Regions from separate parts of the Arthrobacter sp. 05T420 genome, predicted to be linked through region 2. Evidence: riboswitches for the same ligand, from Rfam matches in the RefSeq annotation. Region 2 holds a riboswitch; each other region holds the start of a gene.
The links. Region 2 has a riboswitch for thiamine pyrophosphate ahead of AC1DEM_RS19365 (ECF transporter S component). Riboswitches for the same ligand answer to the same signal wherever they lie in the genome.
Positions count from the first base shown of each region.

Region 1: linked by a shared signal. The riboswitch ahead of thiO (glycine oxidase ThiO) and the one ahead of AC1DEM_RS19365 (ECF transporter S component) in region 2 are both predicted to bind thiamine pyrophosphate.
Region 3: linked by a shared signal. The riboswitch ahead of AC1DEM_RS15155 (bifunctional hydroxymethylpyrimidine kinase/phosphomethylpyrimidine kinase) and the one ahead of AC1DEM_RS19365 (ECF transporter S component) in region 2 are both predicted to bind thiamine pyrophosphate.

Region 1 covers NZ_JBFTLG010000001.1:312,532-315,794, reverse strand. The annotation lists gene thiS (sulfur carrier protein ThiS) at 1-177, opposite strand, end outside; gene thiO (glycine oxidase ThiO) at 174-1,415, opposite strand; TPP riboswitch at 1,410-1,530, opposite strand; gene thiE (thiamine phosphate synthase) at 1,557-2,252, shown strand; gene AC1DEM_RS01510 (ferritin-like fold-containing protein) at 2,277-2,948, opposite strand; gene AC1DEM_RS01505 (RNB domain-containing ribonuclease) at 2,990-3,263, shown strand, end outside.
Region 2 covers NZ_JBFTLG010000022.1:79,751-83,013, forward strand. The annotation lists gene mnhG (monovalent cation/H(+) antiporter subunit G) at 1-237, shown strand, start outside; gene AC1DEM_RS19355 (DUF4235 domain-containing protein) at 308-571, opposite strand; gene AC1DEM_RS19360 (heme-degrading domain-containing protein) at 611-1,156, opposite strand; TPP riboswitch at 1,343-1,486, shown strand; gene AC1DEM_RS19365 (ECF transporter S component) at 1,553-2,200, shown strand; gene AC1DEM_RS19370 (ABC transporter ATP-binding protein) at 2,232-3,263, shown strand, end outside.
Region 3 covers NZ_JBFTLG010000015.1:39,467-42,729, reverse strand. The annotation lists gene AC1DEM_RS15155 (bifunctional hydroxymethylpyrimidine kinase/phosphomethylpyrimidine kinase) at 1-1,465, opposite strand, end outside; TPP riboswitch at 1,448-1,545, opposite strand; gene AC1DEM_RS15150 (Rne/Rng family ribonuclease) at 1,691-3,263, opposite strand, start outside.

The sequences.
Region 1 (3,263 bases), on a different contig from region 2:
GTGCCACTGGCTGCGCGGCACCACCTCAGCGTTGCGGGCCACGGCGACACCGAGCTTGCCCCCGTCGGCAGCCCGGCCGTCGGGGCCGATGCTGCGGCCAGTGAGCTGGCTGACGAGAGTGCTGACGGAGGCGCCGTCGGCGACGCTCTGCTCCGTTCCGTTCAGTCTGATGTTCATGCTGCTTCCTTCTTGGGGCTGTCCCCGGACGTGTCCGGGGTGCGGGAAAAACGGTCGGGGCGGAACCCGGCCCAGCGCGGGCCCGGCGTCCCGTCCATGAGTTGCCGGCACACGGCCGCAGCCGCGGGGGTCAGCAGGACGCCGTGCCGGAAGAAACCGGTGGCGATGATGAGCCCCGGGACGTCCCCACCGTCCGGGCGGGCGACCCGTCCCAGCAACGGGGCGTTGTCCGGCGTGCCGGGCCGGGCCCGCGCCGTGGCTTCCAGCAGCTCCAGCTCGGCGACCGCGGGCACCAGCTGCTGGGCATCCCTTAGCAGCTGGTAGACGCCGCCGGCAGAAACCGCATGGGGATCCGACGGCCCGTCCTCACGCTGGGTGGCTCCGATCACCACGGTGCCGTCCTGGCGGGGAACGATGTACACCGGGACCCCGCGCACCATGCCCCGCACGGTGGCCGTGAGCAGCGGCAACAGACGCGGGGGCACGCGAAGCCGGAGGATGTCGCCATAGACAGGCCGCAGCGGCAGCGCCAGCCCGGTGGGCAGGTCCTCGAGCCCGGCGGCGCCAAGGCCGTTGGCGATTACCGTTTCCGCAGCCCGCACGGAACCGCCGCCCGCGAGCCGTACCCCGGCAACCGTGCCGTCCTGCCACAGCAGGCCCGCCGCGCGCCGCCGGACAAAGCTCCCGCCCTCCGCGCCGAGCACGCTGGCGAGCCGGGTGAGCAGCAGCCGGGGGTCCACCTGGTGGTCGGCCGGGATGTCGAAGGCGCAGGAGATGCCCGGGCTCAGCAGGGGCTCCCGGCTGCGGGCCTCGCGCACTGTCAGTGGTTCCACGGTGAGGCCGCAGGCCTGCTGGACCTCCCTCAGGTCCGCGAGCGCGCGCCGGTCCGCCGCGTCGGCCCCGACCGCGAGGGTCGACGTCGTCAGGTAGCCGGTACCGGCCAGGGAATCCGCGCCGCCGGCGTCGAGGCCGGCAGCGAATCCGGGCCACAGCCGGGACGACTCAAGCATCAGTTCCAGCAGCTGCTCCTCCTGGTAATGCAGCTCGCTGACGGGGGCCAGCATGCCGGCCGCGGCCCAGCTGGCTCCGCTGCCGGGAGCATCGTCGATCAAAACCACAGACCGGCCCGAGCGGCTGGCCTCGAACGCGATGCCATGGCCAATCACCCCGCCGCCGATCACGGCAACGTCGGCGGCGTCATTTGCGGCGGCGGCTGCGCGGCCGGCTCGTGTGCCCATAAAAAAATTCCTTCCCTACGCCGGTACTAGCCGGATCAGGTCAAGCGGTCGGCTCTGACGCCCTCTCAGCCCTGCAGCAGCGACTTGGCTGCTGCGGGCTCCCGCGGTATGCGCCCAGTTTAGAGGAACTAGGCTGGACCCATGAGCCAGGACCCCCTCCACACCACCGCCCGCCTCTACTTGTGCACTGACGCCCGCAGGGACCGCGGCGACTTCGAGGACTTCGTTGACGCCGCCTTCGCCGGCGGTGTGGACATCATCCAGCTGCGCGATAAAACACTTGAGGCGGCCGAGGAACTCGAACTCCTGGAGGTCCTGCACGCCGCGGCCCAGCGCCACGGACGGTTGTGGGCCGTCAACGACCGGGCGGACATCGCGTCCTTGTCCGGGGCACCCGTGTTCCATATCGGCCAGAAGGACATTTCGCTCGACGCCGCCCGCGGCTTCCTGGGCAAGGACGCCGTGATCGGCCTGTCCACCCACAGCCCGAAACAGGTGGACGCCGCCATTGCTGCCTCGCCCGGCCGCAAAGGGCTCGACTACTTCTGTGTGGGTCCCGTCTGGGCGACGCCCACCAAACCGGGACGCGCCGCCGTCGGCCTCGACCTCGTGCGCTACGCCGCCCAGGCGATCGGCCGGGCGGACGCTGAGGGAACCGGCAAGGTGGACGGCGTCATGCCCTGGTTCGCGATCGGCGGGATCGACCTCAGCAACGTTGAGCAGGTAGTCGAGGCCGGCGCCCGGCGGATCGTGGTGGTCCGGGCGGTCACCGACGCCCCTGATCCGGCCCACGCCGCAGGTGCGCTGCTGGCGGCGCTGGACGCCGCGGCATCTTAGGCAGGTTCCCGGCCTGCACTGAACCTAGCCGGCGAGCCCCAGCCCTGCCATCCGGCGGGCGTGGTTCGCCGCGAGTTCGGCCGTCAGGCCCCTGACCAGCTCCCTGGCGCCGGCGTCGTCCAGGCCCGAGAGCCCGGCGAGGAACGCGTGCTCAAGGCTGAGCCGCTGGGCATGGGTCAGGACCTCGCCCAGCAGGCGCCTGGCCCACAGCGCCAGGCGCGACGCCAGCCGGGGATCATCGGCCAGGGCCGCCTTGAGCCGCTCCTGGAGCACGGCCGTGGACTCGCCGGTGGAGCGGACCTGCCCGATCAGCTCCCGGGTCCCGGCGTCGACGTACCGGCCGACGGCGCGGTAAAAGTCCGCGGAGACGGTGTCGATCACGTAGGCCTTCATGAGCGCCTCATACCAGTCCGCCGGGCGCGTGCGCTCGTGGAAGTGGTCCACCGACGGCTGGAACGGCAGCATGACAGCCTCGGTGTCCAGGCCCATGTGCTCGAGCCGGGCGCGGACCAGTTCGTAATGCTGGAACTCGACCACCGCCATGCTGCCCAGCACCGCACGGTCATGCAGCGTGGGCGAATACCGGGCACTCGAGGACAGCCGCTCGAAGGCGGAAAGCTCGCCGTACGCCAGGACCCCCAGCAGATCCGCCACCAAGCTGTTGTAGAGGGCAGGATCGTCCGCAGTTGCGCTCATCATCCAAGACTAATAGCGGAAATCGGGCTACCCTGATTTTCGTGTCACATCATCGCCTGACCCCCAGTGTCCACGAGCAGCAGAACCAGCTTGCCGAGGCTCTCAAGGCGTTGCGCACCACGCTGGAACTGCCCGGTCCGTTCCCCGAGGACGTGCTGCGCGACGCGGAAGCAGCGGTGGCCGAGCACAAGCTGCCGGACCTGGACCTGACGCACGTCGAGTTCGTGACCATTGATCCGGCATCGTCCACCGACCTCGATCAGGCCCTGTTCATCGAACGGAGCAACGGGGGCTACAAGGTGTTCTACGCCATCG
Region 2 (3,263 bases):
CGCACCTGGTGGGTGTGGCCCGTCCTGATGGTTGCCTGGCTCTTCCAACTGCTCACCGTTCCCGTGTCCGCCCACATGGTGGGCCGGGCCGGCTACCGGACCAAGCACCTGCATCCGGAGCTGCTGAGCTCCGACGAGCTTGAGGCCGTAGTCCAGAAAGCTGCCCAGAAAGCCGCCCAGAAAGCCGCGCAGCAGGCAGCCAACCACGCAGTGGACGACGACGACGCTGGCCGCTGAGCCCGTGCGGGGCGCGGCGGCCAGCGTCGTCGGCCATGCCGCGGCCGGTGCCGCGGCTAGCCGAGTCAGGTCAGACGACGTCCTGGGTCTTGGCGAAGCGGGTGATCGCGCGCTGGGTGCCGCGGTTGGCGAGCACCTGGATGATGGCGCTGACCGATGCGGAGATCAGGGCGAAGGTCAGGGCCGAGCGCAGCGTGGTGGGGACGTCGTCCTCGTGGCCCGTGGGCGGCTTGTTGCCCGTGGACTTTTCCCAGATGGTGTCCACCAGCTTGGTGCCGGCAAAGCCGGCCAAGAGGCTGATGCCGGTGCCGAGCAGCTTGATGACGATGTTCATTCTTCGGTCTCCTTGGGACGGGAACGGCTTTCCCCTAGCCTAGCGTTCCGGTGTCAGGACCATCCGCAGGGCCTCGACCACGAGGTCGTGGTCCGCCTTCTGAGGCAGGCCGGAGACCGTGACGACGGCGACGGCGCCCGTGCCGCGCACGTAGATCGGGAACGCTCCGCCGTGGGCGGCGAACTCCGTCTGATCCCACCAGGCGTTGTCCTCGATCCTTCCGCCGGCAGCCCGGGCCCGGAGGCCCACCAGCAGCGACGGGACCTCGTACCGCAGTGCGGTGCGCTTCTTGGCGTTGATCCAGCGCTCGTTGTCCGGCGTGGCGCCGTCCAGTGCGGCATGGAAGAGCACCTGCTCGCCTTTGGTGATGTCGACGGCGATGGGCAGCGAGCGTTGCCTGCCCAGCTCGACCAGGAGGAGGCCGAGGTCCAGGGCATCGTCCTTGCTGAACGCGGCGAACTGGAGCGCATCCATCTCGGCCAGCACGCGGCCGATGAGCGCCGCCAGTGACCCCGGCGGCTGCGGCTCGCTCGAGTCAGGGTCGTATTCCCCGGAGGGATCGTGTGTGGCTGGTGTCTGCGGCAAAATAATCCAGCTTCCCGTAGGTGACGCGGCCGCCCGCTGGCGGGTCCGGGTGTCCGACACGTCGACTCTATCAAGCAGCTTTTCCCGGCCGCGGTGGCCGGCCCTTTCCGGCCCCCGATTGTGACGGCACACCACTGAAAACCCGGCCGTCCGGGTGTAAACTGAGCCAGCCCACAAGGGCGAAATAATTTACGACAGGGGAGCGCCGCCGCCGGGCATCGCCGGAAATATCCGGGGAAACCGTTGGTGGGCGCTGAGAGTGCGGACAGCCGCAGACCCTCGAACCTGATCCGGTTAGTACCGGCGCAAGGGAGTCGAGTTCTCAGGGTGCGCGGAGGGCGGCGGAAGCCGAGGCCGGCCGGAGCACCCTCCCCTCCTGTTCCTCAGGAGGACGACATGACAGATATTTCAGCACAGCATGGTTCCGCCAGCCGTTCATCCGCCCGGCGCGACTACAGCTGGCGGGTGGTGGACATCGTGGTGGCCGCGTTGATCGCCGTTGCCGGCGGCGTCATTTTCTGGGCCTGGTCCCAGGGCGCGAACCTGATTTCCGCCCCGGTCAACGCGCTCTACCCGCCGCTGAGCGGACTGTACGCCGGCGGCTGGATGATCCCGGCGGTGCTGGGCATGCTCATCATCCGCAAACCGGGTGCCGCACTCTTTTGTGAAACCGTCGCGGCCACGGGCGAGCTCATCATGGGTTCGCAGTACGGCACCACCGTACTGATCTCCGGAATCCTGCAGGGCCTCGGCGCGGAACTGGTCTTCGCGGCCTTCCTCTACAAGAAGTTCAACCTGCCGGTCTCCCTGCTCGCCGGAGCCGGCGCGGGCCTCTTCTGCGGCCTGAACGATTCCTTCCTGCCGTGGGGCTGGAACATCGCCTACGCAGCCGGGGACAAGCTCGCCTACATCGTTTTCACCACAATCTCGGGCGCAATTATTGCCGGCGGGCTGGCCTGGCTCGCCACCCGCGGCCTGGCCAAGACCGGAGTGCTGGGCTCCTTTGCCTCCCGCAAGGCTGCCACGGAACCCGTGTTCTCCTGATCCCTCCCATCCTAAATTCTGCAGGGAACCCATGAGATCTTCACCAGGCGTCCGGCCGGCCGCCGTCACAGCCCGCGGCTGGGGCTGGCGGCATGCCGGACGGCCCCGGCCCGCGGTCAGCGGCCTTGACCTGGACATCCGGCCGGGGGAGCGCGTGCTTCTGCTGGGGCCCTCTGGCGCCGGCAAATCGACCCTGCTCCACGCCCTGGCTGGCGTGCTGGGCGACGGCGCGGCCGGCGTCTCGGGGTTAGCGGGCGACTCTGGCGACGCCGACGAGACCGGAAGCCTGCTGATCGACGGTGCCCCGCCACGGGCGCAGCGCGGCCGCGCCGGGCTTGTGCAGCAGGACCCGGAAACCCAGGTGGTGCTTTCCCGCGTCGGCGACGACGTCGCCTTCGGGGCGGAGAACCTCGCGGTCCCGGCGGCAGAGATCTGGCCGCGCGTGCGCGAGGCGCTCGACGACGTCGGGCTGGGCGGGCTGCCGCTGGACCACCCAACCGCGGCCCTCTCCGGCGGACAAAAGCAGCGGCTGGCGCTCGCCGGGATCCTCGCGATGCGGCCGGGGCTGCTGCTGCTCGACGAGCCGACCGCCAACCTCGACCCGGCCGGCGTCCTGGAGGTCCGGGATGCCGTGGGCCGCTGCCTGGACAAGACCGGCGCCACCCTGGTGGTCGTGGAGCACCGGGTGGGGATCTGGAAAGACCTGGTGGACAGGATTGTGGTGCTGCAGCCCGGGTCCGCCCCGGACTCCGCGGTATTGAACTCCGCCGTACTCATTGACGGGCCGCCGGACCAGGTCCTGGCCGAGGCGCGGGACATGCTCATTGGTGCGGGCGTCTGGGTGCCGGGCTACGTCCCGGCGACCCGGACGCGGCTGCCGGCGCGTAACGCCGGGCAGCTCCTGCTCGCGGCCGACGGGCTCGCGGTGTCCCGCGAGCGGCCGCGGCGCGCCGGGCTGCGCGACGGCTTCCGCACGATCGCGCCGCGTCCGGTCCAGACCGGGGTTTCGGTCCAGGTCCGCGCCGGCGAGGCCTTGACCATCACCGGACCGAACGGCGCAGGG
Region 3 (3,263 bases), on a different contig from region 2:
CTCGGTGCAGGGTGGAACCGACCTCGGCGTAGAGCCAGAAGCACGGCAGGGCTGCCGCCACGAGGACCCCGTAGCTGCCGGACACCGAGGCGGCCAGCAGGTGGTCCACGTAGGACTTCGTCACTGGGCCCAGGGTGGGCGCCGTGGGGCGGGTGCTAAGCCAGGACCGGTGCAGCTCGGACTCGACCTCCAGGCAGGTCTGCGCCGAACGGGCCCAGAACAGCTGTTCGGCCTCGGTGGGGGCGATCGCGGCAGCTCGGGCCAGGACCCGGGAGTAGCCGTTGAGGTAGATGGCGTCCTGGGCGAGGTAGTAGGCGAACTCGTGCTCGGGCAGGGTTCCGTCGGCCAGTCCGCGGATGAAGTCCAGGGCGTAGATGGCGTCAAGATCGCCAGAAGCCCCTTCGCGCAGGGCTGCGGCGAACTCGCCTTCGGCCGGACCGTGTACGTGGCTTGCCTGGCTGACCTGGCCGTGCTGGCCGTTCGCGAGGTGCTGCACGTGGTGGAAGTGGTGGACCGGGCCGTTCCCGGAACCGACGTCCAGGACCGCGGCTTCACGGAGCGCACCCAGCAGCCACGGCTTCACCTCCCGCAACGCCGCTTCCCAGTCCCCCACCCGGGCCTGCACGGTGGCCATGGCCGAGGACAGGGAGCAGCCGGTGCCGTGGCTGTTGCGCGTGGCGATCCGCTCCCCCGGCACCACCACCGTTTCGGTGCCGAGCAGGCCACCGGTGTTGACCAGCGCATCCGGGCAGCCGCCGTCGGCGCCGTTCCCGCCCTGCGCGACGTCGCCGTCATCGCAGTCAGGGCCGGGCCCGTTCCCGGGTTGTCCGCCCTGGAGATGACCGCCCTTGACCAGCACAGTGGTGCCGGTCAGGGCGGCCAGCCGCTTGCCCTGGGCCAGGGCCTCGGCCCAGTCGGCCGCGGCGGGCTCTTTGAGCAGGATAGCGAGTTCGGCCAGGTTCGGCGTGATGAGGTCCGCCAGCGGCAGGAGGGCCTGCAGGGCGGCCTCGGCCGACTCCTGGAGCAGCCGGTCGCCGCTGGTGGCGACCATTACCGGGTCCAGGACGACGACGGCGGGCCGCACCTTCTCCAGCCAGACGCGGACGGCGTGGATCACTGCGGCGTCGCCGAGCATGCCGATCTTGACGGCATCGATGCCGATGTCGTCGCTGATGGCGTCCAGCTGGGCGGTGAGGAACGCGGCCGGGGGCACGTGGACGGCGCGCACGCCCTGGGTATTTTGTGCTGTCAGGGCCGTGATGGCGGCCATGCCGTAGCCGCCGTTGGCTGCGATGCTCTTCAGGTCGGCCTGGATCCCGGCCCCGCCGGACGGGTCGGAGCCGGCGATGGCGAGCACGCGGGGAATGCGCAGCGGCGCGGACGGGGACGGCGGTGAGGACTGGGGGAGCAGAAACTCGCTGGGCGGAAACTCGGACGGATTCGATCTCGCGGACAAGTCAGACATCCCTTCGCCGGTGCTAACCGGACAGGTTCAACGGGTCTGGATCTCAGCCGGCCCGATGCGCGGCACCCCGTGTCAGTGTCCCAGCCTAGCCGTTGCCGCCGGGCTGGCCCGTTAACGCAGCAGCGGGCCCGGGCCGGAGCGGACGTATGTTACGCCCGCTCGGGCCCGGGCCCGCAGCCCGACCGGTCGAAGTGACCGGCCGGGGAAGCGATGAGTCGCGGAGGACTAGAGCTCCGACGCCGGTACGCCGACGCCGAGGATGATCGGCTCGTTACCGGCCGGGACGGAGGCCGGCCTGGCCGCTGCGGGTGCCTTGGCCTCGTGAACAGATCCTGCCGCTGCAGGCCGTGTGGCCTCGCGGTGCTCCACGGAGGTCTCGTTCGCAGCGCCCTGGGCGCGGCTGGCGCTCCGGTTGCGGCGCCCGCGACGGCCACGGGTGGTGGTGTCCGCTGCCCGTGAAGCCGGAGCCTCCGCAGCGCGCACGGTTGCGGGCGCCTCGGGTGCTTCGGTGGCCGGGGCCTGCAACTCGTCCTGCCTAGCGGCCTGCTTGCCGGCCTCGGCGTCGCCCAGGTTGGCGAAGGCCTCGGTCAGCAGGTCCAGGGTCAGGGCCGGTTCCGGCGCGTCCTCGGCGTGCTCGACGAAGGGCAGGGCCACCTGTTCGCCGCCGAACGTCAGCACGGTCGCGGGGCGTCCGGCTGCCTCTTCCGCGGCAGCAAGCTGTGTGACGGCGTCGACGGCGGCCTGGCGGGCCCCGGCGTCGCTGGCAGCGGCTGCCTCACCGTCGTGCAGATGCGCGGCGTGCGCAGCGGCGGCGATGTTCGCCAGAGCGGCACGGGTGGCTTCAGCCTTGGCGTGGCGTTCGGCCTCGGTGGGCTCGGCGTGGACGGCGGCGGGCGTGGCCGGAGCGGTCTCCGGGCCCTGGGCTCCCCTGCCGCGGCGACGGCTCTTGCGCTCCGTACGGGCAACCGGCTGAGCCTCGGTGCGCGGCACGTAGTGCTCCGCGGCAACCGTGTTGGCGCGGCGGTGTTCCACGGGCTCGTCGTGCGTGACGATGCCGCGGCCCGCGCAGGTTTCGCACTGTTCGCCAAAGACCTCCAGCAGCCCGGTGCCCATCCGCTTGCGGGTCATCTGCACGAGGCCCAGCGAGGTCACCTCGGCCACCTGGTGCTTGGTCCGGTCCCGGCCCAGGCACTCCACCATGCGGCGCAGCACGAGGTCGCGGTTGGATTCGAGCACCATGTCGATGAAGTCGATCACGATGATGCCGCCAATGTCGCGCAGGCGCAGCTGCCGGACCACTTCCTCGGCGGCTTCCAGGTTGTTCTTGGTGACGGTTTCCTCGAGGTTGCCGCCGGAGCCGGTGAACTTGCCGGTGTTGACGTCCACCACGGTCATGGCTTCGGTGCGGTCGATCACGAGGGAGCCGCCGGAGGGCAGGAAGACCTTCCGGTCCAGGGCCTTGTGGATCTGCTCGTCGATGCGCCAGGCAGCGAAGATGTCCGTATCCTTGGTCCACTTCTCGAGCCGGCCCACGAGGTCCGGTGCCACGTAGGTGACGTAGGCCTCGATGGTGTCCCAGGCTTCCTCGCCGGAGACGATCAGCTTGGAGAAGTCCTCGTTGAAGACGTCGCGGACCACCTTGATGGTCAGGTCAGGTTCGCCGTAGAGCAGCTCGGGAGCGAGGATCTTGGTGGACGTCGACTGGCTCTCGATGCCCTCCCACTGTGCGCGGAGGCGGTTGATGTCGTGCGTCAGCTCTTCCTCGGAGGCACCCTCGGCCGCGGTGCGGACAATGACG